One region of the Streptomyces sp. NPDC033180 genome, then DNA from elsewhere that is predicted to be linked to it. Evidence: riboswitches for the same ligand, from Rfam matches in the RefSeq annotation. Region 1 holds a riboswitch; each other region holds the start of a gene.
What was found. Region 1 has a riboswitch for cyclic di-AMP ahead of ACZ5WE_RS07460 (LysM peptidoglycan-binding domain-containing protein). Riboswitches for the same ligand answer to the same signal wherever they lie in the genome.
Positions count from the first base shown of each region.

Region 2: another riboswitch for cyclic di-AMP. It lies ahead of ACZ5WE_RS28215 (M23 family metallopeptidase); the one in region 1 lies ahead of ACZ5WE_RS07460 (LysM peptidoglycan-binding domain-containing protein).
Region 3: another riboswitch for cyclic di-AMP. It lies ahead of ACZ5WE_RS10780 (M23 family metallopeptidase); the one in region 1 lies ahead of ACZ5WE_RS07460 (LysM peptidoglycan-binding domain-containing protein).
Region 4: another riboswitch for cyclic di-AMP. It lies ahead of ACZ5WE_RS23750 (C40 family peptidase); the one in region 1 lies ahead of ACZ5WE_RS07460 (LysM peptidoglycan-binding domain-containing protein).

Region 1 covers NZ_JBVIPU010000002.1:176,229-183,274, reverse strand. Annotated here, with positions in the region: gene ACZ5WE_RS07485 (glycosyltransferase) at 1-714, shown strand, start outside; gene ACZ5WE_RS07480 (ABC transporter substrate-binding protein) at 1,574-2,830, shown strand; gene ACZ5WE_RS07475 (carbohydrate ABC transporter permease) at 2,827-3,780, shown strand; gene ACZ5WE_RS07470 (carbohydrate ABC transporter permease) at 3,777-4,628, shown strand; partial or broken gene ACZ5WE_RS07465 (DoxX family protein) at 4,767-5,069, shown strand; gene ACZ5WE_RS07460 (LysM peptidoglycan-binding domain-containing protein) at 5,138-5,863, opposite strand; cyclic di-AMP (ydaO/yuaA leader) riboswitch at 5,866-6,022, opposite strand; gene ACZ5WE_RS07455 (hypothetical protein) at 6,916-7,046, opposite strand, start outside.
Region 2 covers NZ_JBVIPU010000012.1:150,344-157,389, reverse strand. Annotated here, with positions in the region: gene ACZ5WE_RS28225 (M16 family metallopeptidase) at 1-36, shown strand, start outside; gene ACZ5WE_RS28220 (M16 family metallopeptidase) at 33-1,418, shown strand; cyclic di-AMP (ydaO/yuaA leader) riboswitch at 1,639-1,802, shown strand; gene ACZ5WE_RS28215 (M23 family metallopeptidase) at 1,815-2,618, shown strand; gene ACZ5WE_RS28210 (GntR family transcriptional regulator) at 2,842-3,528, shown strand; gene ACZ5WE_RS28205 (HPr family phosphocarrier protein) at 3,696-3,977, opposite strand; gene ACZ5WE_RS28200 (bifunctional acetate--CoA ligase family protein/GNAT family N-acetyltransferase) at 4,188-7,019, shown strand.
Region 3 covers NZ_JBVIPU010000003.1:19,576-26,621, forward strand. Annotated here, with positions in the region: gene ACZ5WE_RS10770 (PrsW family intramembrane metalloprotease) at 1-845, shown strand, start outside; gene ACZ5WE_RS10775 (aldo/keto reductase) at 842-1,786, opposite strand; gene ACZ5WE_RS10780 (M23 family metallopeptidase) at 1,949-3,037, opposite strand; cyclic di-AMP (ydaO/yuaA leader) riboswitch at 3,049-3,195, opposite strand; gene ACZ5WE_RS10785 (PP2C family protein-serine/threonine phosphatase) at 3,417-4,592, opposite strand; tRNA gene ACZ5WE_RS10790 (tRNA-Met) at 4,719-4,792, opposite strand; gene ACZ5WE_RS10795 (alginate lyase family protein) at 4,896-6,107, opposite strand; gene ACZ5WE_RS10800 (GAF and ANTAR domain-containing protein) at 6,814-7,046, opposite strand, start outside.
Region 4 covers NZ_JBVIPU010000009.1:57,748-64,793, forward strand. Annotated here, with positions in the region: gene ACZ5WE_RS23735 (amidase) at 1-559, opposite strand, end outside; gene ACZ5WE_RS23740 (ATP-dependent Clp protease proteolytic subunit) at 711-1,346, shown strand; gene ACZ5WE_RS23745 (hypothetical protein) at 1,354-1,662, shown strand; cyclic di-AMP (ydaO/yuaA leader) riboswitch at 2,018-2,190, shown strand; gene ACZ5WE_RS23750 (C40 family peptidase) at 2,194-2,667, shown strand; gene ACZ5WE_RS23755 (DUF6328 family protein) at 2,808-3,380, shown strand; gene ACZ5WE_RS23760 (LysE family translocator) at 3,358-3,987, opposite strand; gene ACZ5WE_RS23765 (LysR family transcriptional regulator) at 4,117-5,028, shown strand; gene ACZ5WE_RS23770 (ATP-binding protein) at 5,017-5,484, opposite strand; gene ACZ5WE_RS23775 (helix-turn-helix domain-containing protein) at 5,755-6,615, shown strand; gene ACZ5WE_RS23780 (DUF397 domain-containing protein) at 6,625-6,849, shown strand; gene ACZ5WE_RS23785 (8-amino-7-oxononanoate synthase) at 6,850-7,046, opposite strand, start outside.

The sequences.
Region 1 (7,046 bases):
GCCCTGCGCCGCGAACTGGGCCTGCCGCGCCAGAGATTCAGCGGTCCGCTGGGCCTTCCGCGCGGGCGCGGCGTCCTGCACGGCTTCAGCCCGCGGATCGTCCCCCGCCCCGTGGACTGGCCCTCGGGACACGAGGTGGGCGGCTACTGGTGGCCCCCGACCGCCTCCGACTGGCAGCCGGATCCGCGACTGGTGGGTTTCCTCGACGCAGGCCCGCCGCCTGTCTTCGCCGGCTTCGGCAGCTTCGTCACCGCCGACTCCCAGCGGCTGAGCACCCTGCTCGCGGACGCCCTGCGCCGCGCGAAGGTGCGCGGCATCATCCAGGCGGGCTGGAGCGGTCTGCACGCCGAGAACGACGACCTGATCACCGTCCAGGAAGTCCCCCACGCCTGGCTGTTCCCCAAGACCTCCGCCGTCATCCACCACGCGGGCGCCGGCACCACCGCGGCCGGACTGCGCGCCGGAACCCCCTCGGTTCCCGTCCCCGTCCAGCTGGACCAGAACTTCTGGGCCACTCGACTGCACACCCTGGGCCTTTCACCGCGCCCGGTGCGCTACCAGCGCCTGACCGCGGACCGTCTCTCCCAGGCGATCACCACAGCCGTCCACAGCCCGGTCCTGCGCGCCCGCGCCCGCGCCACCGCCGCAGTCCTCGCCCGGGAGGACGGCACCCGCCAGGTCCTCGAGGCCATCGAGCGTCTCGGCCGGCGGTGAGGACGGTGGACGATCGCGGGACTCGGGGCAGCCGGAAGCCGGGACCCTCCGGAGCGGGCCATGACGCTACCGACCAGCCGGGGGTCATCGGCATCGCGCTTGTCAGCCACTACGACCCTGTGGTTTCCGGTGTACGCCGCCGGAGCGGCCGTAGTGGTGGGCGCGGGCGCGTGGTGCGTTGATCGGGGTCGGCGTCGAGGGCCGGGGACGGATGAGGGCTGACGGATGAGGTGACGTGGCCGACGGCCAGGAGCCCCCGGGAACGGGCCTGAGCAGGCGGGATGGGACGGGCGGTGTCACCTCCGGCACAGGGGGGGGCGTTACTCTCACCGTATGATCATCCCAGGTATTGTGGGCCTTACCATCCTGGCTACCGTCGGTGCCGTGGGCATCTGGGTGTGCCTGGAGTTCTGCAAGGCCCTCCGTGAGCGCAGGCGCACGTCCCCCGGGGCCACCGCCGAGGGGTAGTAGTCCCCGACCCCGGGCACGCCTCAATTCCCTCGTGGAGGGCGACGCGGGACGCTGGCCCCATGACACCGCCGATGCGTCCCCCGGGCCGTAGCGCGCGGCGATGTCCTCGGAGCCGGCCCACAGGCCGGTGTTTGCACATACATACAGCCCGTGCCCGTTCCCGGAACTCATCGCTTTCCTTCGAGCGCGCTCACTGGCTTCCCAAGGTCCACTTCTCTGCCCGGCGGATGGCCAGGAAGCCGACGCCCGGGGCCGTGGCCGTCCGGCGGGGCGGACCCACCCCCGCGGATCAGCCGACACACGGCCGTAGTCCCTCTGTCGTAATCCGCCTGCATGGTTGATCGTTGGGCCGTCGGAATCAGCCGTGCACCGAACAGGGGGACTACCCATGACGACCATCAGCCGCAGGGGACTGCTCGGGGCGGGCGCGGCGTTGGGGCTGTTGAGCGCGTGTGGCTCCAACACCGGCCGGGACGACGGGGGTTCAGGTGACGGGCCGAAGCTGTCGCAGTGGTACCACCAGTACGGCGAGCAGGGCACCGAGCAGGCCGTGAAGAGGTACGCCGCCGCCTACAAGAAGGCGAACGTCACCGTCCAGTGGCGGCCCGGAAACTACGACGAGCAGACCGCGGCCGCACTTCTCACCGACTCCGGACCGGACGTCTTCGAGGTCAACGGACCGTCCCTCGACCAGATCCAGGGCAAGCAGGTCGCCGACCTCACCGAGCTGTTCGACGGCGTCAAGGACGACTTCAACCCTGCCGTCCTCGCCCCGAAGACGTACGACGGCAGAATCTGGGGCATCCCTCAAGTCATCGACATGCAGATGCTCTACTACCGCAAGAGCCTGCTCGCCGACGCCGGTGTCCGGCCGCCCGAGTCGCTGGACGAACTCGTGGACGCCGCGAAGAAGCTCACGTCGAAGAAGACGAAGGGTCTGTTCCTGGGCAACGACGGAGGCGCCGGCGTCCTGGGCGGCACGCCCCTGAACGCGGCCGGCCTCGAACTCGTCACCGCCGACGGCAAGGTCGGCTTCGACGACCCGGCCGCCGCCCGTGCCCTCGGCAAGATCCACCGGCTGTACGCCGACAAGTCGCTGCTCCTGGGTGCGCCCGCCGACTGGTCCGACCCGTCGGCCTTCGTCCAGGGTTTGACCGCCATGCAGTGGTCGGGTCTGTGGGCGCTGCCCACCGTGCAGAAGGAACTCGGCGACGACTTCGGCGTCCTGCCGTTCCCGAAGGACGGAGCTGCGGGCAAGCCCTCGGTGCCGGTCGGCGCGTACGCCGCCGCGCTCAGCACGCGCAGCAAGCACCAGAAGGCCGGCATGGACTTCCTCAAGTGGCTGTGGATCGACAGCACCGACCGCCAAGAGGACTTCGCCCTCTCCTACGGATTCCACATCCCGGCCCGCATGTCACTGGCGAAGAAGACCGAGAAGCTCAGCAAGGGCGCGGCGGCCGACGCCGTCCGCTACAGCACGGACTACGGCCATGCCGAGCCCCTCCTGTGGACCCCGGCCAGCAGAAGCGCCTACCAGGACGCCCTGAGCCGCATCATCAAGGACGGCGCGAGCCCCGACGGCGAGCTCAAGAAGGTCGTGCGCAAGGTGTCCGACGAGCTCGGCCGGGTGAAGAAGAAGTCGTGACCACAGCAGACCCTCGCGAGCAAAAGGCAACAGCGCGAAGGAAGTTGTGGGGTCACCAGAACCGCACCCTGTGGTTCTGGGTGTTCGTCGGGCCCTTCCTGCTCGGCCTGGGCGTCTTCACGTACATCCCGCTCGGCTGGAGCGTCTACCTCAGCTTCTTCGACGCACACAACACCGTCACCCCGAACGACTTCGTCGGCCTCGGCAACTACACCGAGATGCTGCAGAACGAGGCGTTCACCGACAGCCTGTGGACCTTCCTGGTCTTCTCGCTCTTCATCGTGCCCACGACCTACGCGCTCTCGCTCGCCCTCGCCCTCATGGTCCACCGCCAACGCCGCGCCCAGGCCTTCTTCCGCTCGGTCTTCTTCCTGCCCGCGGCCTGCTCCTACGTCGTGGCCGCGCTCATCTGGAAGATGTCGATCTTCAACGGAGTGCGGTTCGGGCTCGCCAACACCGTCCTCGGCTGGTTCGGCGGCGACCAGATCGCCTGGCTCTCGACCACCGACCCGCCCTGGTACTGGGCCGTCATCGTCACCGTGCGGCTCTGGCTCCAGGCGGGCTTCTACATGGTGCTCTTCCTCGCCGGACTCCAGCGCATCAGCCCGACCCTCTACGAGGCGGCGGCGGTGGACGGGGCGCGGCCCGGCTGGCAGGTCTTCAGGCACATCACGTTCCCGCAGTTGCGCGCCACGTCCGTGGCGGTCGTGCTGCTGCTCGTCATCAACGCCTTCCAGGCATTCGACGAGTTCTACAACCTGCTCTCGGACTCCCGCGGCTACCCGCCCTACGCCAGACCCCCACTCGTCTACCTCTACTACACGGCACTGGGCCAGGGACAGAACCTCGGCCTCGGCAGCGCGGGCGCCGTACTGCTCGCCCTGATCATCGCGGTGGTGACGGTGGGTCAGGCGAAGTGGTTCGGGCTCGGCAGGAAGGAGGCGGAATGAGAGACCACTCGAGGGACGACGCGAGGGTCAGGGCGGGCCGCGCGCTGCGGCTCTCGCTGCTGATCGCGCTCGCGCTCCTGTTCCTGATCCCCTTCTACCTCCTCGTACGCAACGGCCTGTCGTCCGAGAGTGACATCACCTCGCCCGAGTGGACATTCTTCCCTTCCTCGCTGCGGTGGGGGAACATCAAGGAACTCTTCGACGACACGTCGGTGCCGTTCGCCCGCTCTCTGCTCAACTCCTCGCTGATCGCGGTCGCGACGACGGTCGGCACGCTGCTGCTGGCCTCGCTGGCCGGCTACGGCCTGGCCCGCATCCCGTACCGCCACGCGAACAAGGTGTTCTACGCGATTCTCGGCACGTTGATGGTCCCGGCCTCCGTCACCTTCGTGCCGACGTTCGTCCTGGTGTCGTCGCTCGGCTGGGTGTCGACGCTGCGCGGGCTGATCGTCCCGACTCTGTTCTCCGCCTTCGCGTGCTTCATCTTCCGGCAGTACTTCCTCGGATTCCCACGGGAGTTGGAGGACGCGGCGCGCGTTGACGGGCTCGGATACTGGCGCACGTACTGGCGGGTGGTGGTGCCCAACTCCCGGCCGGTCTTCGCCGCGGTGGGCACGATCGTCTTCATCGGCGCGTGGAACTCGTTCCTGTGGCCGCTGGTCATCGGCCAGGACCGCAACGCGTGGACGGTGCAGGTGGCGTTGTCGTCGTTCACCACATCCCAGGTGATCAGACTGCACGAACTCTTCGTCGCGGCCGCTGTGTCGATCGTGCCGCTGCTCGTGGTGTTCCTGTTCTTCCAGCGGTGGATCGTGGCGGGGGTGGAGCGGTCGGGCATCGACGACTGACCTGGCCGGGCAGAGGGCGAACTCGTACTACCCAGGGAGTAGGACAGCCGCCATCAGCCGTACGACGCGCGGCGGGGACGCCTCGGGTGAAGGTGAGGACGGCAGAGCGGTTCTCACCTTCGTCCGACCGGCCTGCACATGGAGACGGCCCATGCATTTCCGGGCGCATGGCCCGTCTGGTACGCGGGCGTCAACGAACTCGTGGGCGGCACGCTGGTGATGCTCGGCCTCGGCACACGTACGGCGGCCCTGCTCTGTTCCGCGGAGATGGCGTACGCGTACTTCGACACCCATGCGTCCCAGGGGCTGATTCCCCTGGACAACGGCGGAGAGGTCGCCGCGTTCCACTGCTGGGCGTTCTTGCTGCTCGTCTTCACCGGGCCGGGCGCCCTGTCCCTGGACCGGCTGATGCCTCGTCAGCGCGCCCGCCGGAATCCGTAGCGGTGCGTGGCCGCAGGCAGGCCTGAGCCCCGGACACCTGGCGGGCCGGGGCTCAGAGGGGATGCGGCCTAGTACGGGCCGTTGACGTTGTCCATCGAGCCGTACCGGTCGGCCGCGTAGTTGCAGGCGGCGGTGATGTTGGCGACCGGGTCGAAGCTGTCCAGCGAGGTGCCGGGCACGTGGTAGGCGTCGAACGTGGGGCCGATGACCTGCAGGAGACCCTTGGAGGGGGTTCCGGCGACGGCGTTGGAGTCCCAGTTGTTGATAGCCAGCGGGTTGCCGGAGGACTCGCGCATGATGTTGCGGTGGATGCCCTCGTAGGAGCCGGGGATGCCGCGCTGGGCCATGATGTCGAGCGACTCCTTGATCCAGCCGTCGAGGTCGTTGGTGTACGACTTCTTCGCCGGGGCGGAGGCGGGCTTGGCGGCGGGCGCGTCCTTGCGCTCGGAGCGGTCCGCGCGCTCGGCCGGAGCCTTCTCGCCGAGGGTGAGCTCGAGACCGGGGTGGATCAGTGCAGGGTCGCCACCGAGGGCGTCGCGGTTGTCCTGGTACAGCTTCTTCCAGCCGCCGCTCAGCGAGTGCTCTCGGACGATCTTGGAGAGGGTGTCGCCCGCGGCGACGACGTAGGTCTTCGGGGCGGCGGCGGGCTTGGCGGCCGGAGCGGCCTGCGCGGCGCCGGCGGCGGTCGCGCCGAGCACCGGGAGCACGAGCACGGCCCCGCCTGTGCCCGCGGCGGCGATGCCCCGGCTGAGGGAGCTGGACTTGGGACGGCGGTGCTTACCCTTTGCAGGCATGACGAATTCCTCTCCGTCGCCTACGAGGTGAGCTGTCGGGTTCGGACGGGAGATGTCCGGTCGCACTGCGCATGCGTCTTCACCCCGAGCCGTTCCGGAATCCGGAACGGCGGCTTACCTGGGTCCCCCGCTCCTGCCGGGCGTAAGTGATTGATGGGAAGGGTTTCCGGACAGCGGCAGGATTCGGCGTTCCATCCGGATTGAGGGTGACGTTAAGCGAGAAAGACCGGACGGAACAAGAGCTGAATTCGAATAGGGAATGCGCGAGGACCGTCCCAGGTGACCGGAACCCCTCACCCTCTTTGATCGAAAAGCCCCAACTTTGTTTGCGCAGAACGGAAATGCGCTCAGTGACTGCCCTGGGGTCCCGAACTGGCGGTGTGACCCATTCCACTGTTTGGGGGCCGGACTTGAAGGCGCTTCGACGGCGTATCGGATTACGCCATTTCGTGTGAGTGTCCCGCAATAAGGGCGGGGCTTTATATGCGCCACTAATCGCTTGAAACAGGATGTTTTGCGGGCAAGCCGGACATGGCTGCGAGCTGTCACGACGCTAAATGTCGCTGTCGCCGCTGGGTAGTTCGTTGTGGCCCTCAGTCCAGTTGTTGACCCATCCGCACACCCCGCATGCGTAGCGGCCATTGACGCCTGACACCTCCGTGCCGCACCGGCGGCAGTCCGTCGTCGTTATCTCCTGAGATTCCAGGAACGCCATGGCCAACGTCTGGGGCCGATCGGATGTCATGGCATCGACCCTATCCCTGTGGCTGACGCCGTCCCGGCGAGGGGGGGGCGGGAGCGCGCCGGACCGCAGGCGGATGGGAATGCACCAACAATTCCCCCATGAGCCAAGCAAATGACCTGAGCGGTTACAGCAACTCATATGTGTGGGGGAGGGGGTGAGAGGAAATCGGGGCGGCTCCAACCAATTGCGGGCCGTCTTTTGACCGAACTGATAGTGCACACTGGGTAGTTACCTGGGTGTGGTGTCGGTGTTCACGCGGACGTTCGCCCGGGTGTGCGTCGGCAGGCGTGATCCATTCGGCGTGGGCTCAGGCGCCGGGCGTTCGGGGCGAGCGGAGTTGAGCGCGCAGGGCGGGCAGCCGGGCGCAGTCTTCGGACGTGGCCAGGCCTTCGCCCAGGGCCAGGAGCGACAGGAGCTGCACCGGCCGGCCGACTGCGG
Region 2 (7,046 bases), on a different contig from region 1:
GCCAACGACGAGGACGAAGAGGAGGCGGCGAAGTGAGCGAGGCCGCAACGATGCAGTTCCACCCGCAGCCCCAGGCGGGCGCCGCACGGCCGTGGGCCTTCCCCGCGCCCGAGCGAGCCACCCTGGACAACGGCCTCACCGTGCTGCGTTGCCACCGCCCCGGCCAGCAGGTCGTCGCCGTGGAGGTCCACCTGGAGGCGCCGCTCGAAGCCGAGCCTGCGGGCCTTGACGGCGTCGCCACGATCATGGCGAGGGCCTTCAACGAAGGCACCGACAAGCACTCCGCCGAGGATTTCGCCGCCGAACTCGACCGCTGCGGCGCCACCATGGACGCGCACGCCGACCACCCCGGTGTCCGTGTCTCCCTCGAAGTCCCGGTCTCGCGCCTCCCGAAGGCGCTCGGCCTGCTCTCCGACGCCCTGCGCGCCCCCGCCTTCGCGGACAGCGAGATCGAACGGCTCGTACGCAACCGCCTGGACGAGATCCCGCACGAGGCGGCGAACCCGGGACGCCGCGCCGCCAAGGAGCTGTCCCGGCAGCTCTTCCCGGCGACCTCCCGCATGTCGCGCCCCCGCCAGGGCACCGAGGAGACGGTCACGGCCATCGACTCGGCGGCGGTGCGCACCTTCTACGAGAAGCACGTGCGTCCCGCCACGGCGACCGCCGTGGTCGTGGGCGACCTGACCGGCGTCGACCTGGACGCCGTCCTCGCCGACACCATCGGCGCCTGGACGGGCGGTACCGCCGAGCCGCGTCCGGTGCCTCCGGTGACCGCGGACGACACCGGGCGTGTCGTCATCGTGGACCGCCCCGGGGCCGTCCAGACGCAGTTGCTCATCGGCCGCGTGGGGCCGGACCGGCACGACCGCGTCTGGCCCGCGCAGGTGCTCGGCACGTACTGCCTGGGCGGCACCCTCACCTCGCGCCTGGACCGCGTCCTGCGCGAGGAGAAGGGATACACCTACGGCGTACGGGCGTTCGGCCAGGTCCTGCGTTCCGCCCCGGACGGCAGCGGCGCCGCGATGCTCGCCATCAGCGGCTCCGTGGACACCGAGTCCACGGGTCCGGCGCTCGACGACCTGTGGAAGGTCCTGCGCACCCTCGCCGCGGAGGGCCTCACGGACGCCGAGCGCGATGTCGCCGTGCAGAACCTGGTGGGCGTCGCCCCGCTCAAGTACGAGATGGCGGCGTCCGTCGCGGCCACCCTCGCCGACCAGGTCGAGCAGCACCTGCCGGACGACTTCCAGGCCCAGCTGTACCGCCGGTTGGCCGAGACCGGCACCGTGGAGGCCACCGCCGCCGTGGTGAGCGCCTTCCCCCAGGACCGCCTTGTGACGGTGCTCGTCGGGGACGCGGCGCAGATCGAGGAGCCTGTCAGGGCGCTCGGCATCGGTGAAGTGAGTGTGGTCACGGGGTGAGTGCGGGGTGCGCGCGAACTGAGTGACAGTCAGGACATATCGGGACCCCGGTGGCGAGAAATCGCTACTGGGGTCCTCATATGTCCGAATTAGTATGGAGGTTACGTGTCTGACCTGTGGCGTGCGCTACAAAAGCTCTGATCCGTTTGTCGTTTGAAAGACGCCCCGCTTAGCGTCTGGTCCGGCTGTTCGTCATGCAGTACGCCGCGCCCGCGGCACCGGACAGTCATCGCCGAGTCCCCGTACGGCGCGAGCCAGGGGAGCCGGGGACCCACATGTCCCCTTGGGGTGAATCGGGAACCTCGCCGTGAGGTGAGGGACTCGTAGGAGACCTTCCTGCTCCGAACCCGTCAGCTAACCCGGTAGGCGAGAAGGAAGGAAAGGATCAGCCACTTCATGGCGTTCACCCGTGCCACCGGGAAGCACCGTCGCCCGAGCCGCCTCACGCGTACGACCGCGAACGTGGCGGGCGTCGCCGCCCTCACCACCACCGGTGTCATCGGGGGCCTGGCCGCTCCGGCGCTCGCCGCCGACGACGCGGTGACTCCCCAGCACACCGGCCTCACCCAGGCGATCTCCGTGGGCGACTCGCTCGCCCAGAGCGTCGACGCGCAGGCCGCTGCCCAGCAGCAGGCCGCCGACGACGCCGCAGCGGCCAAGAAGGCCGAAGAGGCCGCCAAGAAGAAGGCCGAGGAGGCCAAGCGCAAGGCCGAGGCCGAGGCGAAGGCCAAGGCCAAGAAGGAGCGCGAGGCCAAGGAGCGTGCCGCTCGCGAGGCCGAGCGCAAGCGCCTCAACAGCTACGTCTCCCCGATCACCGGCTCGTCCATCTCCACGGGCTACCAGACCGGTGGCGCCATGTGGTCCTCCGGCAGCCACACCGGTGTCGACTTCCACGCCGCGTCCGGCACCTCGGTGCACGCGGTCGGCTCCGGCACCGTCGTCGAGGCCGGCTGGGGCGGCGCCTACGGCAACAACGTGGTCATCAAGATGAACGACGGCACGTACACCCAGTACGGCCACATGTCGTCCCTCGGTGTCACGGTCGGCCAGGCGGTCACTCCGGGCCAGCAGATAGGCCTCTCCGGCTCCACCGGCAACTCCAGCGGCCCGCACCTCCACTTCGAGGCCCGCACCGGCGCGGACTACGGCACGGACATCGACCCGGTCGCCTACCTCCGCTCGCACGGCGTCAACGTCTGATCCCGGCCCGAACTCACGCGGTCGCACGCGGCGCACCTGATTCACCGAAAGCCCCGGCTCGTCGAGAGCCGGGGCTTTCGCCGTTCCCGTATCTCCTTTGGCCAAAAGTATCCCTGGATTTCGGCCGACCGTCGGAAATTCGGCCGCTCTGCAATAGAGTCCCCGGACAGGCGAACAGGCGTCGATCGACCGCGTTTCGCGGGGATTAAGGCGGAGGTCAGTCATGCGCATTCCCGCGCACTCGGTATGCACGGCCATCCGGGACGACATCGTCTCCGGTGTCTACGAACGGGGCGGCCGGCTCACCGAGGAACTGCTCGCGCGCCGCTACGGAGTCTCCCGCGTCCCCGTGCGCGAGGCCCTGCGCACCCTGGAGGCCGAGGGCTTCGTCGTCACGCGCCGGCACGCGGGCGCGTGCGTCGCGGAACCCACCGAACAGGAGGCGGCCGACCTCCTGGAGGTCCGCGCGCTCCTGGAGCCGCTGGGTGCGGCCCGCGCCGCACAGCGCCGCACGGAGGCGCACCTGAAGGTCCTGCGCGGCCTCGTCAGGCTCGGCCAGGAGCGATCCAGGCGCGGTCGGAGCGAGGATCTGCGCTCCCTGGGCGGCTGGTTCCACGAGACGCTCGCCCAGGCGTCCGGCAGCCCGGGCCTCACGGCACTGCTCACCCAGCTCCGGCACAAGATCGCCTGGATGTACGTGGTCGAGACGTCGGCCGCCCCCGCGGAGGCCTGGGCCGAGCACGCCGCGATCGCCGACGCGGTCGCTCGCCGGGACGCGGAACGGGCCCGTGCGCTCACCGCGCAGCACTCGGAGCGGACGGCCTCCGCGCACCGGCTGCGCTACGTGCGCAATCTCTCCGGTGTGAGGGGTTCGCAACATGCCGTAAACACGACGGGCCTGCGTCTTTAACAGAGGCGCCGTATACAAAGAAGTGCTATTCGGTGGGGCGTTGTTTCTGCTGCCCGAATTCAGTGCGCGGTGTGGGGGAAACAGGGCAGGGGATAGCAGCAGAAAAAACACTGAAGGGCCCGCCCCTATTTCGGGCGGGCCCTTCAGCGTATGAGTACCAGTCTTTACTAGACGGTCTCGGGGAGCTCCTCGAGACCGTCCGCGACCAGCTTCGCCAGACGGTCGAGAGCGGCGTCCGCGCCCTCGGCGTCGGAGGCGAGGGTGATCTCCTCGCCGCCCTGCGCGCCCAGACCGAGCACCGCGAGCATGGAGGCGGCGTTCACGGGGTTGCCGTCAGCCTTGGCGATCGTCACGGGGACGCCGGCGGCGGTGGCCGCGCGGACGAAGATGGAGGCGGGTCGGGCGTGAAGGCCCTCGGCCCAGCCGACGTTGACGCGGCGCTCAGCCATGTGTTGCTGCCCTTCCAGATGTCTCACAGTTGTCTAGACCAGTGTCTCATGCCGTCACGAGTGCTCCGCCGGCCGTTGGTCCGTGCCGTGCCGACCGATGGTCCGTGCCCCGTCGACCGTACGTCCTGGCGCCACGGGGCCCACGTCCCGCCTTCGACGTCTCCTAGCCTGCCCCGGCCAAGGCGCCCCCGCGACCCGTACCCTGGGCCCATGCAGACCCCGTCGGACCGGCACGCATACCCCTCCCACTGGGAAGCCGATGTCGTCCTGCGTGACGGAGGCACCGCCCGGATCAGGCCGATCACGGCCGAGGACGCGGACCGCCTGGTCAGCTTCTACGAGCAGGTCTCGGACGAGTCGAAGTACTACCGCTTCTTCGCGCCCTACCCCCGCCTGTCCGCCAAGGACGTGCACCGCTTCACCCATCACGACCAGGTGGACCGGGTGGGTCTTGCGGCCACCGTGGGCGGCGAGTTCATCGCCACCGTGCGCTTCGACCGCATCGACTCCCGCGGCATGTCCGCGAGCGCGCCCGCCGACGAGGCCGAGGTCGCCTTCCTCGTGCAGGACGCCCACCAGGGCAGGGGGGTCGCCTCCACCCTGCTCGAACACATTGCCGCTGTCGCCAGGGAGCGCGACATCCGCCGCTTCGCCGCCGAGGTGCTGCCCGCCAACACCAAGATGATCAAGGTGTTCACGGATGCGGGGTACCAGCAGAAGCGCAGCTTCGAGGACGGCGTCGTACGTCTCGAATTCGATCTGGAGCCCACCGACCGCTCGCTCGCCGTGCAGCGCGCCCGTGAGCAGCGGGCCGAGGCGCGGTCGGTGCAGCGGCTGCTCACGCCGAAGTCGGTCGCCGTGATCGGTGTCGGGCGCACGCAGGGCGGCGTGGGGCGCAGCGTGCTCCGGAATCTGCGGGAGGCGGGCTTCACGGGGCGGCTGTACGCGGTGAACAGCGCGTTCGAGGAGGAGACCGAGGTCGACGGGGTGCCTGCCCACCGCTCCGTGCGGGACATCGAGGAGACCGTCGAGCTCGCCGTCGTCACCGTGCCCGCCGAGCGCGTGCCGCAGGCCGTCGCCGAGTGCGGTGAGCGCGGGGTGCCCGGTCTTGTCGTGATCTCCGCCGGGTACGCGGAGAGCGGTCCCGAAGGGCGGGAGCGGCAGCGTGAACTGGTGCGTCAGGCCCGGTCGTACGGCACGCGCATCCTCGGCCCGAACGCCTTCGGAGTCATCAACACGTCGCCGGACGTGCGGCTCAACGCGTCCCTGGCCCCGCATCCCCCCGAGCGCGGCAGGATCGGCCTCTTCACCCAGTCCGGCGCGATCGGCATCGCGCTCCTTTCCGGTCTCCACCGGCGTGGCGCGGGCCTGTCGACCTTCGTGAGCGCGGGCAACCGCGCGGATGTGTCCGGCAACGACGTCCTCCAGTACTGGTACGAGGACCCGGACACCGATGTCGCCCTCATGTACCTCGAATCCATCGGCAACCCGCGCAAGTTCACGCGGCTCGCCCGGCGCGCGGCGACGGCGAAGCCGCTGGTCGTGGTGCAGGGGGCGCGGCACAGCGGGATCGCGCCCACGGGGCACGCGGTGCAGGCCACGCGGCTTCCGCACGCCACGGTGTCGGCGCTGCTCCGCCAGGCGGGGGTCATCCGGGTGGAGACCGTCACCGAGATGGTGGACGCGGGGCTGCTCCTCGCGGGGCAGCCGTTGCCGTCCGGGCCCCGGGTCGCCATTCTCGGCAACTCCGAGTCGCTCGGACTTCTCACGTACGACGCGTGCGTTGCCGATGGGCTTCGGCCGTTGCCGCCGGTGGATCTGACCACCGGGGCCACCCCCGATGACTTCCGGGCCGCGCTTGCCGAGGCGTTGTCGGATGATGCCTGCGATGCCGTGATCGTCACCGCTATCCCCTGGGTGGGGGAGGACGGAGCCACGGGGTCGCCCGAGGGGGAGGAGCTTGCCGCCGCGCTGCGGGCGGCTGCCGCCGGGTGCCCGGCGAAGCCGGTGGCCGTGGTCCACGTGGAACTCGGCGGCCTCGCCGAAGCGTTGGCAGCGGCGACGCGGACTCGCCCCGACGCCCCCCGCCCTGCGGAACGTACCCCCGCGGTGGAGGTGGCCCCGGCAGGGGCCGACCCCGAGCCCACACCCGCCCCCAGCCCGGCGCAGTCGTACCGCATCCCCGCCTACCCCGCCGCCGAGCGTGCCGTCCGGGCCCTCGCCGAAGCCGTGAAGTACGCCCAGTGGCGACGTGAGGCCAAGGAGCCCGGCAAGGTTCACGAGTACGAGGACATCGACGAGAGCGGTGCCGCACGGCGGATCGACGAGCTCCTCGCCGCGCAGGACGACCCGCGCGGCGCCACCCTCGCCCAGGACGACGCCCGCGAACTGCTCGGGCGGTACGGCATCGACGTACGGGACGCCCTGCCCGCGCCCGACCCGGACGGGGCCGTGGCGGCCGCCCGCGCGCTCGGCTACCCCGTGGCCCTCAAGACCACGGCCCCGCACCTGCGTCACCGTGCCGACCTCGGAGGCGTGCGGCTCGACCTGGCGGACGAGGAACAACTGCGCAGGGCCTACGCCGAATTGACCGAAGCCTTCGGCAAGCCCGCCGAGCTGCGGCCCGTCGTGCAGGCGATGGCGCCCCGCGGCGTCGACACCGTCGTCCGCGCGGTCATCGACCCGGCGGCCGGAGCGGTGCTCTCGTTCGGCCTCGCGGGCGCCGCGTCCGAGCTGCTCGGTGACACCGGGCACCGCCTGGTGCCGGTCACCGAGCGCGACGCGGGCTCCCTGGTCAGGTCCATCCGGACCGCCCCGCTCCTCTTCGGCTGGCGCGGTTCGGCGCCGGTCGACACCCCGGCCCTCGAAGAGCTGCTCCAGCGGGTCTCGCGCCTCGTGGACGATCACCCCGAGGTGGTCGCCGTCTCCCTGGAGCCCGTGGTCGTCGCCCAGCGCGGCCTCTCCGTGCTCGGTGCCTCCGTGCGGCTCGCGCCCCCACCGGCCCGCGACGACCTCGGCCCGCGGGCCCTGCCGGGGTACTGAGGCCGCCAGTGGGGCACCGTGCGCCCT
Region 3 (7,046 bases), on a different contig from region 1:
CCGGCTTCGCCTTCACCGAGAACATCCTCTACCTCGGCAGCGCCTTCGGCACCGACCAGCTCAACGGCGGCACCGGCCTCGCGTCCGTGACGGCGGCGACCTTCTTCGTGCGCGTCGTGATGTCCCCCTTCGCCCACCCGCTCTTCACCGTCCTCACCGGCATCGGCTTCGGCATCGCCGCCCTCAGCGCCGACCGGCAGAACTGGCGGCGCGTCCTGCTCCCGCTCGGCGGACTGCTCCTCGCGATGGGCCTGCACGCCCTGTGGAACGGCTCGGCCGGCTTCGGGGACTACGGCTTCTTCGCCGTGTACGCGACGTTCATGCTGCCCGCGTTCGGACTGCTCACCTGGCTGGTGATCTGGATCAGGCAGCGCGGCCTGCGCATCGTGCGCGCCGAACTGCCTGCGTACGCGATCGCGGGCTGGCTCACCGCGCCCGAGCCGTTCGCGCTCTCCACGATGCGCGCCCGCACGCTGGCCCGCGACTACGCCTCGTACACCCAGGGCAAGGCCGCGGCGCGCACGGTCGCCCAGTACGAGACGTACGCGACGTCTCTCGCACTCCTGCGCCACCGGGGGCGCCGGGGCCGCGCGGGCGCCGACTTCGTCGTACGGGAGCGGGAGTTGCTGCACGCGCTGTGGGAGCGCCGCGAGGCCGCGCGGCCCGCCCTGGCCTACGCGGCGCAGGCGGCGGCACCGGTGCTCGTACCGATGCCGCCGCCCTACGGGTACCGGCAGCCGTACCCGCACCCCCAGCCGCAGCCCTATCCGCAGCAGCACCCTTACGGGTATCCCTACGCCCAGCCGGCGATGCCCTACCCGGCGTACAACCCCTACCGCGGTTAGGCGGAAGCCGCCGTCAGGGCCGACACCTCGGCCTCCGTCAGTTCGAGCTCCCCCACCGCGAGCAGCGCGGGCAGCTGCTCGACCGTACGGGCCGACGCGATCGGCGCCGCCACCGTCGGCTGCGCCGCGAGCCACGCGAGGGCCACGGTCGCGAGCTCGGCGCCGCGTGCCTGGGCGACCTCGTCAAGGGCGGCGAGCACACGCAGGCCACGGTCGGTGTCCAGGTGCTTGCCCGCGCCCTCGGCCCGCGCGCTTTCGACCTGCGCACCCGGGCGGTACTTGCCGGTCAGGAAGCCCGAGGCGAGCGCGTAGTACGGGACGGCGGCCAGGCCGGAGCGCGAGGCGACCTGCTCCAGCGGGCCCTCGTAGGTGGCGCGCGAGACGAGGTTGTAGTGCGGCTGAAGGACCGAGTAGCGCGCGAGGCCCTCGCGGTCGGAGAAGTCGAGGAACTCCTGGAGCCGCTCGGGGGTGACGTTCGAGGCGGCGATGGCACGCACCTTGCCGGATGTCACCAGCTCGTCGAGGGCGCCGATGATCTCCTCGACGGAGACGGTCGGGTCGTCGTAGTGCGTGTAGAAGAGGTCGATGTAGTCGGTGCGCAGGCGGCGCAGCGACTCCTCGACACCGGACTTGATGGTGTTCGCGGACAGGCCGCTGAAGTCGGCGTGTGCGCCGACCTTGGTGGCGAGCACGACGTCGGAGCGGTTGCCGCGCGCGGCGAGCCAGTTGCCGATGACCGTCTCGGACTCGCCGCCCTTGTTGCCGGGCACCCAGGCCGAGTAGACGTCGGCGGTGTCGATGAAGTTGCCGCCCGCGGCGGTGTAGGCGTCGAGCACGGAGAAGGACTGCGCCTCGTCGGCCGTCCAGCCGAAGACGTTGCCGCCCAGGGCGAGCGGGAAGACCTCGAGGTCGGACGAACCAAGCTTGCGGAGAGAAGTCATACGGGGCTCAACGCCCTTACGGACCGCAGCATTCCGTAGAGCGGGATGCTGATTCCATCCGCGTACGGACATCGGCCATCGGGCAGCGGACAGCGGGCATGCCCAACCGGCAGCCCTGGCGTCGGGGGGTTGTCGCCAGGACCGCCGGGGTTCTGGGTCACCTCAGAGGGACTGGCCCTTGCCGCGCAGCCACGCCGCAGGGTCGACCCCGGTGGAGTCGCCGCCCGGGTGGACCTCCAGGTGGAGGTGGGCCCCGGTGACGTTGCCGGTCGCGCCGACACGGCCGATGGTCTCGCCGGTGGTGACCTTCTGGCCCGCGCTGACGTTCATCGAGGACTGGTGGCAGAACCACAGCTCGGTGCCGTCGTCGAGTTCGAGGATCGTGCGGTAGCCGTACGCCCCCGCCCAGCCGGCCTCCTTGATGGTGCCGGAGTGGATGGCCTTGATGGGCGTGCCCGTCGGGGCCGCGAAGTCCAGGCCCGTGTGGTAGCCGGAGGACCACATGGAGCCGGGCTGACCGAAGGTACCGGTGAGCGTGTACGACGCGACGGGAAGGGTGTAGCTCTTCGCGAGCTTGGCCAGGCGCTCCGCCTCGGCCTTGCGCTTGGCCTCCGCCTCGGCCTTCTTCTTCGCGGCGGCCTTCTCGGCGGCGATCTTCTTCTCGGCCGCGGACTGCTTGGCGGCGGCCTGTTCGGCGGCCTGCTTGACGGCCGCTTCTTCGGCCGCCTTCTGGACCGCGTCGTCCGCCTGGTCCTGCTGGTTCTCGGCCTGCTCCATGATGCGGGCGCGCAGTGCCTCGCCCGCGTCCGTGGTGCCCTGCTCGGCGTCGGTGGTGCTGACACCGGCGGCGCTCAGGGGCGCGGCGGCCACCGTCACGCCGTTGTCCGCGGCGGCGGAGTCGTTCGAGTCGTCGGATATCAAGGACCCCACGCCCGGAAGCGACTTGGCCTCCGGCAGCTGGTCCGTGACGGCCGACAGGTCCGGCATCTCGATGGCCACCGGGGGCTTGCCGCCCTGCGCGGTGGCGATGCCGCCCGCGCCGACGGCGGCGATGACGCCTACGCCCAGAACCGTGGAGCTGCGGGCGAGCCCGCCGCCACCCCGCTTGTGCACGCGGTGCCTGCCGCGGACGGGACGGATGGACTCCTCGGTGGGATTCCATTCCTCCCAGGAAGATTCATCGTCGTACCCACCGAAATCGTCGTCGTTCGGTACGTACACGCCTTGGGGGGCAGGGCGGTTGGACGCCACTGGGGCGCACTCCTTTCCTTCCTTCTCGCCTACCGGGTTAGCTGACGGGTTCGGAGCAGGAAGGTCTCCTACGAACATCTGGCACGGATGCACAGATGCCCGATTCACCCCAATTAGTGGTTCCCCGGCTCCCTTTCGGGATTAGGCGCGTGCGCGCGGAGCCGACTCGAGTGACGGCTGGGACGACCGCGCTGCGTTATCGAACGTTAATAGACAGCGGGGTCGTATTCCAAGCTGTTCCGACTGATCGTTAACGACTTTGGCCCGTACTTATCGGGACACCGGGGTCTGGAACGGGGCGAGTTGACCCCACTTCTTCACACACCGGAGCTTCACATCGCCTTGACAGTACGTCAGTTGTTATGCGGAGTGGGGTCTTTCAGTCACGGCCGGTGACATCGGCCGCCGCACCGACGCCGGCATCGCCCGTCACCGACGGCCGCCGCACCGCGAGCAGCGCCATGTCGTCGGTCCCCCGGCCCCCGGTGTGCCGCCGCACTTCCTCGACGAGCGTCGCCAGGAGCGCGTCGGGGCCGTGGGGCCCTGGGAAGATCCGGCCGCCGAGCCGGGCGGCCGGGTTGTAGAACTCGCCCCGGATGTCACGCGCCTCGGAGAGCCCGTCGGTGTAGAGCAGCAGCATCGCCCCCGGCGGGAACTCCGCCTCGTCCGCGCGGTCCGGCCAGGCGCCCAGTTCACCCATCCCGAGCGGCAGCGCGGGCTCGGTGGCGGACAGGACGCACAGCCGACCGTCGCCGCGCAGGAGCAGCGGCCCCGGGTGCCCACGGTTGATCAGACGCACCGGACCGTCACCGTGCGGGATCTCCGCGAGGACAGCGGTGGTGAACCCCTCGAAGGCGTCGAGCCCGTCGCGCCGCGTGCCCTCGCGCGCAAGGGCACGCTCCAGGCGCTGCGCCACGGCCTCCAGCGTGACCTCCTGCTCAGCGGCCTCCCGGAACGCCCCGATCACGACGGCGACGGCCGCCACCGCGCCCATCCCCTTCCCCCGGACGTCGCCGACGATGACGCGTACGCCGTGCGGAGTGTCCTGCACGGCGTACAGGTCACCGCCGATGAACGCGTCGGCCTCCGCGGCCTCGTACCGCGCCGCGACATCGAGACCCCCGATCCGGGGGTCCGGCTGCGGCAGTACGGCGCGCTGGGCGGCCTCGGCGATGGAGCGGGCGGAGGCGAGCTGTTCGTCGCTGCGGCGTACGACGCGGTTGATGAGGACGGCGAGGACGACGACGGTCACCACCGTGATCAGTTCGGTGACGGCTTCCACGTCGGTGGTGGTGGCGTTCTTGAAATGCAGGGCGAGCACGGCGGCGCAGGAACCGACACCGATGAGAGCGGTGCTGATCAGCGAGTAGAAGGGCGCGGCGACGAGCGGGGCGGCGGTGAAGAGGGGCACGGCGGTGAACCGGGGAGGGGTCGACGCGTCGTAGACGATCCCGACGACGATGAGCAGCAGGGGGAGAGCCCGCACGAGCGCCCGCTCGTGCCGCACATCGGGCCCCTTGCCGCCGCCCCCGCCGCTTCCTCCTCGCTGCCCCACTCACTCAGGGTTCCCGCAGCGGCGGCGCGGGGCGACCGGTGTGGGCCGACCGGGTTACCGGCCCGGTGAAGGCGGAAAACACCGAAGGCCCGGATCCATTTCTGGATCCGGGCCTTCGGTCTTTAGTAGCGGGGACAGGATTTGAACCTGCGACCTCTGGGTTATGAGCCCAGCGAGCTACCGAGCTGCTCCACCCCGCGCCGTTGAATGCAACTCTACGCCATCAGGGGGAGTGAAAGCGAACCGGTTGAGAACCACCGGCGAACGGAGACCCCCGAAGCCCCGAAAGGCCTCCGCCCCCGCTCAGGCGTTCTCCGCGTGCGTCAGCGTCTCCCAGGCCACGAACAGGTCGTCCGTCCCCTCGGACCGCTGCCGGAGCGTGAGCCTCTCCGTTTCCGGCAGGTCCAGCTGCAGCCGCTCCCGCAGGTGGTTGAGGCCGACCTCGGTGTCGGGCCCCATGTCACGCCGCACCTTCCCGCCGCACAGCCAGTCCGGCGCCTTGGCGCCCAGCTGGTACCTGGAGTGGAATTCCAGCGCGGCCCGCAGCCGCTCCTTGACCTCGCCGTACAGATCGACGCCCTGATGCCAGGCGGTCTCGGCGATGTGCGCGGTGGCGGCGAGCGAATAACTGGCGTGCTTGAAGTTCCGGCAGGTCTCCTGGGAGAGCCCGTCGGCGAAGGTCTTCTGCCCGAACCAGTATTTCCGGAGCTTCTCCGGGGTGTTGATGGCGCTGCCCTCGGGCGAGACGGGAAGCGGGCCGTCCGACTCCAGGTAGAAGTAGGCGGGAACGCGCGACCTGAAGTGCGTCACCGCCTTCTCGAAGGACTCGTGGTCGTCGAGGAAGACCGCCATGCTGATGGTCGCGTCGGCCATCAGAAGGTCCCAGTTGCCGTTGAAGTCGGCCGCGCCCTCGCGCACTTGGGGCAGATAGGCGTTGCGCAGCATCCGCTCGAAGCGCAGCAGCTCGCCGTCGGTCCAGCCGTCGTAGGTGTAGCGCACGGCTTCGGCGGCGCGTGCCCACGAGGAGGCGGCCCAGGCCGTCTGGAGGCCCGCGTTGGCCTCCGTGTGCCGGGTGATCACCCGCGCCCAGGCGTCCATGATCTGCACGGCCTTCTCGGCGTGCACACGGTCGCCGGTGACGTTGAAGAGCAGGGCCTGGGTGTACGCGGCGATGGCGTCCTCGCGCTCTTCGACGCAGCCCCGGCCCGCGCGGGTGCCGGCAGGGCACTCGACGACGGCGTACGGCTTGGCCGTGTAGTCATCGGCGCCGTACCTGCTGTCCCGCATCCGCTCGAACGCCGTCAGCCAGGGCTGCTCGCGCGCCGCGACATGGGCGCGCACGCGGTCCAGCTGTGCCTTGCTGACGAGGACTCCAGGGTGCGCGAAGGCCAATTCGGCGGGGCGTGCCCGCTCGGTGGCCGTGCCTGTCCCGCTCCCGGCCCCACCGCAGGCCGCCGTGACGCCGAGAAGCATCGGCACGAGCACCATCGCGAGAGCCCGCCGTACGGAACCCATGCTGTACCTCCGGATCGGCCACCTGGCAGGCTCAGCGTCGCTCGGGGCTCACCGGGGCGCAAACCGAAAGCCCAGCCGGAAACCTCTCCGAGCTGGGCTTTCTCTGGAGACCGCGTGGGACTCGAACCCACAACCAATGGATTCACAGTCCTGAACGCACCGGGCCGATCGGCCTCAGCGAAAGACGAGGCGGGCCCGGCGTCTCATACGCCGCAGGCTCACTCTGCTGCGGGAAGATGCCCACGGAACCGGTCCAGTGGCGGCCTGCGGTGGGAGAATTGAGACAGACCGGCCGGTGAGGCCGGGCTTGGGAATCGCCGCCGGTGTGCGCCGGCGATCCCCAAGCGTGAGGATGTGCGGGGCTCCCTGCCGCCGCATCCTCGCAGGCCCACCCCGGAGTTGAGGGTGCGGGATCACCCCCACAGGCCGGGAGGGCGGAGGCTGGAGCCGTGTTGTCGGCGATGCGGCTCCAGCCGGGCCTCGGTGTTGTTCCGGCTCGGGGGCTGGGAGCCTGATGGGATCACGCGGTCGGTGACTGCACGTGAATCCTGCGTCCGGGATCAGGATAAGGCTCCGTGGGCAGCCGCGATAGGGGCCGTTTCAGGCAGCCCGCCCAACGCCTGTCGGTGGACGGACCAGTTGCCCTTCTGCCTTGAGGCGCGCTCTTCGACGACCGCGCGCTCGTTCTCGCGATCAGGAAACCCCGTCAGCTCTCTCCAGTGCCGGAGGCGGGCGGATCGAAACGTGTGACGTGGTCGTCGACGATGGCACGGGCCAGGCCGGTCAAGGGCGTCGCCTGGGTGTGGGCATGGGCGCGCAGCAGGGCGAGGGCCTGGCCGGTCGTGAGGGAGTGGCGGTAGCTGATCATGCCGATGGCCTGGTGGACCACGGCGTTTGCGGGCAGGAGCCAGGCGTGGACGAGCTCGTCCTCAGTCGGCA
Region 4 (7,046 bases), on a different contig from region 1:
CCGGGTTGCGCAGCGAACCGCCCATGTCGCTGCCGTCGGCCAGAGGATGCATGCCGCACGCGAGCGCCGCCGCCGCTCCCCCGCTGCTGCCGCCCGCCGACCGCTGAGGGTCGTACGGATTGCGGGTGGCCCCGAAGAGCGGGTTGACGGTGTGCGAACCGGCGGCGAACTCGGGCACGTTGGTCTTACCGATGGTGATCGCCCCGGCGGCGCGGATGCGTTCGACGATCAACTCGTCCCTGTCCGGGACGTTGCCGGCGAGGAGCGGCGTCCCATAGGTGGTCCGGACGCCGCGGGTGTCGTGGGTGTCCTTGTGGGCGACGGGCAACCCGTGCAGCGGGCCGAGCGGCTCGCCGCGCGCGGCGGCCTCGTCGGCGGTGCGCGCCTCGTCGAGGGCGCGCTCCGCCACCAGGGTCACCACCGCGTTCACGGAACCGTTGACCTGCTCGATCCGCTCCAGGTGCGCCTGGACGACCTCGCGGGCCGACAGCTCCCGGGTGCGGATTCCGGCGGCGAGTTCACGGGCGGTGAGGTGGACGAGCTGGGCTTCGGGGCTCATTGGACGACACCTTCGGCTCGGGATGGGAGATCACGACGATGCGGAGCATGCCCACGTCGTCGCGCCATCTCACCCGAACGTTACGTACGTCCTGTACATTTTTTACAGGAGCCTTGGGGAGCAGCCGACCCCGGCAGAGGAGAGACGTGCCATGAACCGACCGTTCGCCCGCTATGTCCTGCCCGAGTTCACCGAGCGCACCAGCACGGGGCAGCGGACCCTCGACCCGTACTCGAAGCTCCTCGAGGAGCGCATCGTCTTCCTGGGGACGCCGATCGACGACACGTCGGCCAACGACGTGATGGCACAGTTCATGCACCTCGAATATCTGGCGCCCGACCGCGACATCGCGCTCTACATCAACTCCCCCGGCGGCTCGTTCAGCGCGATGACCGCGATCTACGACACGATCCGGTTCGTCTCCTGCGACGTGGAGACGACGTGCCTGGGGCAGGCAGCGTCGTCGGCCGCCGTCCTGCTGGCCGCGGGGACGCCCGGCAAGCGGTTCGCGCTGCCCGGCGCCCGGGTGCTGATCCACCAGCCCTCGCTCGCCGAGCCGGTCCACGGCCAGACCTCCGACCTGGCGATCCAAGCCGACGAACTCCTGCGCACCCGCGCGCAACTGGAGAGGCTGCTCGTCCAACACACGGGCCAGAGCGCGGAACGCGTCTCGGCCGACATCGAACGGGACAAGATCCTCAGCGCGACCGAGGCAGTTGACTACGGCCTGGTGGACCGGATCATCGCGAGCCGCAAGTCGTCCCTCCGCACCCCGGGCGCGGGGTGAAGCGCCGATGCTGCCACCCGAACTTCCTCCGCTGCCCGCGCTCACCCGCGCCGAGGGCGAGTTGATCGACCGGTACCTCGAAGTGATCGACCTGGTGGGCCGGATCAACCCCGCCCGCGCCTCGGACACCTACGGCGGGCTGCGCGCCGCCCAGGCCCTGGTCGGCAGCGCGACCGCCCTGCGGGACGCGCTGACGCTCATGCACCAGCGGGGAGAGAGCGCCGTGCACGCAGCGACGTTGGCACGGGCTCTGCGGGTCCTCGACGGGGAGCGGCGGGCCGGGCGGGTCACCGTTCCGCCTCCGACAGCGTCCTGAGCACCCGTCATCCAGCGGCCCGGAGTCCGATGCGTCCCGGGCCGATCTCAAACGAACCAAACGGGCTACCTCGTTCGGCGTAGACAATCGTCGTTATTCGGGCCGTCTGCAGTTGCGTCAGATGTGTACGCGGGGGCCGGAATTACTTGTTCCGGTGCTGGTCGAACGATCGTCGGGTGCCGTTCCCGGACCCCGAATCCGACCTTGTCCACCCGAACGGTTCAGCCGTGAGGAGCCTCACAAAACGCCGTTTCGGCTCGGAATTCGCGCCCTTGACGGGTCAAGATCCCTTTCGACGACAAGCCCCCGCCGCAGCGGCGGGGCGGTCCGGGCGGACGCCGAGTCCTGCCGCCGCCCGGATGACCGGTCGACATCGGTGCATTGGCAGGAGTGGAGGACCCAGGCATGACGGGTCGGTCCGGAAAGTCCGGACGCAGGCCCTTGGGGTGAAGCCGCACATCGCGGCCGGGCAACTTTGTCAGCCCGAATCCGACAGGTCATCCTTCACAGGCGGTTGACGAAGGGTTGCGCATGACCGCGCTGAATCATGTTCCGTCGCTGCTCACCAGGGCCGGTTCCGTATCGGCCCTCACGCTCGCCGTCGTAGGCGGCACGCTCGTGGCCCCAGGGCTCACGTCGGAGGCAGAGGCGGCGACTCACGGGACGAAGGCGCTCAAGATCGCCGCCTCCAAGAAAGGCTCCCCGTACGGCTACGGAGCGACGGGGCCGAACCGGTTCGACTGCTCGGGCCTGACCCAGTACTCGTTCAAGCGCGCGGGCAAGAAACTGCCGCGCACCGCCGGACAGCAGTACAACAAGACCCGCCATGTCTCCGCGTCCAACCGCACCCGCGGTGACCTGGTCTTCTTCCACTCCGGCCGGAACGTCTACCACGTCGGCATTTACGCCGGCAAGGGCCGGATCTGGCACGCTCCCAAGTCGAACACCGTGGTGCGGCTCGAGAAGATCTGGACGAAGAGCGTCTCCTACGGCCGGGTGCGCTGATGGCCCGTCACTGACCGCCGGTCACCGGCCCGTCCGGGGGCGGTGGCGGCGGCCGCACGGCCGCCCGCCACCGCTCGCCCGGCCCTCCGCTCGGCGTGCCCGCCAGGCGTGGGGCACCTCGACGCGGATACTCGTGCGCCATGGCCGAAAACAACAGTCCCTCCACCGCAGGCGAGCCGCCACGCAACGAGACGCGCTTCGAACGCGCCGATCGCAACTTCGCGGAGATCCTCCAGGAACTGCGGGTCACGCAGGCCGGGGTGCAGATCCTCTTCGCGTTCCTGCTGACGCTCGCTTTCACCGAGCGCTTCCCCTCGCTCGACACGGTGCAGCGCGCCACCTACGTGACCACGCTGCTGCTCGCCGTCCTCGCCGCGGCGTTGTTCACCGCTCCGGCCGCCGTGCACAGGTCGCTGTTCGGGCAGCGCGCCAAGCCGCTGATCGTGCGGGTGTCGTCCCGCCTCGCCGGCGTCGGTCTGGGGGTCCTGGTGTTCGCGGTCTCCGGCGCCGTGCTGCTGGTCGTCGACGTGGCGGTGGGCAGGACCGGAGGGATCATCGCGAGCGCGGGCACGCTGGTGGTGTGCGCCGGCCTGTGGGGCCTGCTCCCCCTCCTGGTGCGCGGCGCGGCGGACAAGGGCGAGGACGGGAGTGGGGGCGACGAGGGCACGGAATCGGACACGTCGCGCGGCGTCAGGCCAGCAGGGCCTCGGTGAGGAGCACCAGGCCGAGCACGCTGAGCGCGACGCCCGTGCCGCCCTCGATGGCACGGGCCGTGCGCGGCCTGCGCAGCCACCGCCCGAGCCGGTCGACCAGGAGGGCGACGACCGGGAACCACACCAGGGCGAGGGCCACGATGATGGACGCGAGCAGCAGGGTCCTCGGCATCGCGGGGCTGCCCGCGGGCACGAACTGGGGCAGCACGCTGAGGAAGGTGATGGGCGCCTTGGGGTTGAGGGCGTTGGTGAAGAAGCCCTGCCGCAGGCTGCCCCCGGCCGCCGCCTGCTCCGCGCCGTCCCGCGCACCGAAGCTCTCGAGCGGACGCGCCGCCGACCGCAGCGCGCGGTAGCCGAGGTACAGCACGTAGGCCCCACCCGCGGCCTGCAACGCCCGGAACAGCGTGGGAACCGCCGCGAGGACCGCCGCGACCCCGGCCACCGCGAGCGCCGTGTGCACCAGGAGCCCGCCCGCGACACCGACCGCGCAGATGACCCCGGCACGGCGGGAGGCGAGGGCGTTGCGCACCACGACGGCGAAGTCGGCGCCCGGCATGGCGACCATGCCCGCGGCGACCCCGGTGAAGGCGACCAGTTGTGCGTCCATGGCTTCCAGCCTGCCGTTCTTCTGCCTTCAGCAGGTATGTGCAATATCCTGGGTCTGCCTTAAGCAGGCCTTTAGCCCCACGACGACGGACCGCTCCAGCGCCCGTCGGCTCCTGTACCGGGAGAGACCATGTACGACCCGACGCGGCTCGCCGCACTGGTGGCGGTCTCCGAGGCCGGGTCGATCACCCGCGCAGCCGAGCGCCTCGGCTACACCGTGCCCGCCCTCTCCCAGCAGCTGGCCAAGCTCGAGCGGGAGGCGGGCACCGCGCTCCTGGTCCGGCATCACCGCGGGGCGCGTCTGACCGGCGCGGGTGAGCTGCTGCTCGCGCGGGCCCGCCGGGTCCTGGACGAGATGGAGCAGGCCCGGCACGAACTGGCCCGTCTCGCGGGTCTTTCCGGCGGCAGGCTGCGCGTGGGCACCTTCACCACCGCCGGGATCCATCTGGTGCCGCCCGCGCTGACGGCGTTCCGCCGCGCACATCCGGACATCGATCTGACGGTACGGGGCTATGAACCGCCGCTCGGCGTCGCGGCCGTGGCGGCGGGCGAGGTCGACCTCGCCCTCACGCATACGTACGAGCCTGCGGATCCGGTGCCGCTGCCCGCGTCCGTGACGGCGGAGCCGATCCTGGTGGAGGAACTGGTCCTGGTGACCGCGCCTGGGCACGCACTCGCGAACTCCCCCTCACGGCTGCCCCTGACCGAACTCGCCGGGCAGCCGCTCATCAGCATGGCGCCGACGCATCCGCCCCGGCAGGGCGTGGAGTCCGCGCTGGCGCGGGCCGGCGCGACGCCCGCGGTCCTGGTCGAGACTCCGGGCTACGCGCTGGTGTGCGCGCTGGTCAGCGCCGGGCTCGGCGTCGCCGTCGTACCGGAGATGGTGGCGCGGACGGCTGCGACGCCGGTGGGGATGCGGCCGCTGGAGCCGGGCAGCCTGCGCCGCACGATCTCCGTCGTCCACCGCACCGACGAGTCGCATCCGGCGGCGGACACCTTCCGGGCCCTGCTCCGGGGGGCCTTCGGACGCTCAGCGGGGTGAGGGCGAGGCCGAGGGTGCCGTTGCCTCACCGCGGACCGGCGCGGTCCACGGCAGCGCGATCCAGACCGTCTTGCCGCCCTCCGCTGTGGGGGTGACCGACAGCCTGCCGCCGCACTCCGTGGTGAGCCAGCGGATGATCACCAGGCCGCGGCCGTTGTCCTGCTGGACGGCCGCGGGCAGCCGCTTGGGGTAGCGCGGGTGGCTGTCGGTGACGCCGATGCGCAGCTGTTCGTCCCGGTCGAGCTCGATGTCCACCCGGAAGGTGGGCGACTGGCCCCGGGTGTGCTGGACGGCGTTCGTGGCGAGTTCGGAGACGATGAGCCGGACCGTGTCGGCCGCTTCGGTCTCGCCCGGCAGGCCCCACTCGGCAAGGACGCTCAAGACGTATTTCCGGGCCGCGGAGACCGAGGCAGGATCGCTCGGCAGGGTGACGGATGCTTCCTGAAGGTCTGCCATGGCGACGTTGTCCCTTTCCCACCGGGCTCGGCTCCGACTCGTAGCGGAAGTAACGAGGACAGTCCCGGAATGGTGCTTCGCGCCAGCCTGCCACTCTTGGGCCCCTCACAGGTGGCCATCCACCAGGATGTGCATATATCTGTCGCTCGAAGCGGTGAACTCTGCTACGAGAGACCGTATTTGGGCGCGAGGTCGGCGCTTCCTCTACTGTCGCCCCTGAGCGGCCCTGGGAAGGCCGAATAGGAACGCTCCGTCGGGAAGGAGACGGACATGCGGTACGGTCCCGCGGTGCGCCGTCGGAAACTCGGCGCCGAACTGCGCGCGCTGCGCGCGCACGCCGGGCTCACCAGTGGCCAGGCGGCGGACCGGGTCGGGTGGCATCAGTCGAAGGTCAGCCGGATCGAGACGGGGCGTAGCAGCGTCAAGGCGGCCGACGTAGGACTGCTGCTCGATGCGTACGAGGTGCGGGACCCCCAACTCCGCCAGTTGCTGGTGGCATTGGCGGGCTCGGACGACGACGTTGGTCGCCGCCACTGGTGGCACGCCTATCGCGAGCTGCTGCCGCCCGCCTACCGCGACTTCATCAGTCTGGAGTCACAGGCCTGTCGGATGCGCACCCTGGAGACCACCGTCGTGCCGGGCCTGTTGCAGACGCCGGACTACGCGCGTGCGGTGACGCGGGCCGCGCTCGACGGACTGCCGGACGAGCAGGTGGACACGCTGGTGGAGGTGCGTCTGGCCCGTCAGGACGTGCTGCGCACGGCTCCCCCGCTGCGATTGAGCGTGATCCTTGACGAGGCGGTGCTGCACCGGCCGGTGGGCGGCAGCCAGGTGCTCGCTGGTCAGTTGAAGCGGTTACTGGAAGCCGGACAGTTGCCCCATGTACGACTTCAGGTGCTGCCATTCGCCGCCGGAGAGCATGTGGGACTCATCGGGTCTTTCGTTATCTTCTCATTTCCGAACATTGCTGATCTGGATGTGGTTGTTCTCGACCACTTGACGAGTAGCCTCTACCTCGAACGGAAAGAAGACCTCCAGGCATACACGGAGGCCTTCAACTCCCTTCAGGGAAAGGCGCTTTCACCCGAGGAATCAACGGAACACATCGCCGGGATACGTGACGGCGCGTAAGGGGGCACCATGACTGCACTGCCTCGGCACGTACCTTCCAGCACCTCTCTGCACGACGCACGGTGGTACCGCAGCAGCCGCAGCAACGGCATGAACAACTGCGTGGAGACAGCCTCGCTCGCTTCAGGGCCGAAGCAGGGGCTGCTCGCCGTGCGCGACTCGAAGAACACGGCAGGGCCCGCCCTGCTCTTCTCACCCGCGACATGGGAGGCCTTCGTCCACGGCCTCCGGTGACTACCGGGGTGCGGCGCGGCTGATCACTCGTACGGCATCGGCGATCTGCGCGTCGGTGAGATCCGCCCGGGCGGTCAGCCGCAGCCGCGAGATGCCGTCGGGAACCGACGGCGGACGGAAGCAGCCGACGGCGAGGCCCGCGCCCCGGCAGTCGGCGGCCCAGCGCACGGCCGCTTCCGGCGAGGGCGCCCGCACGG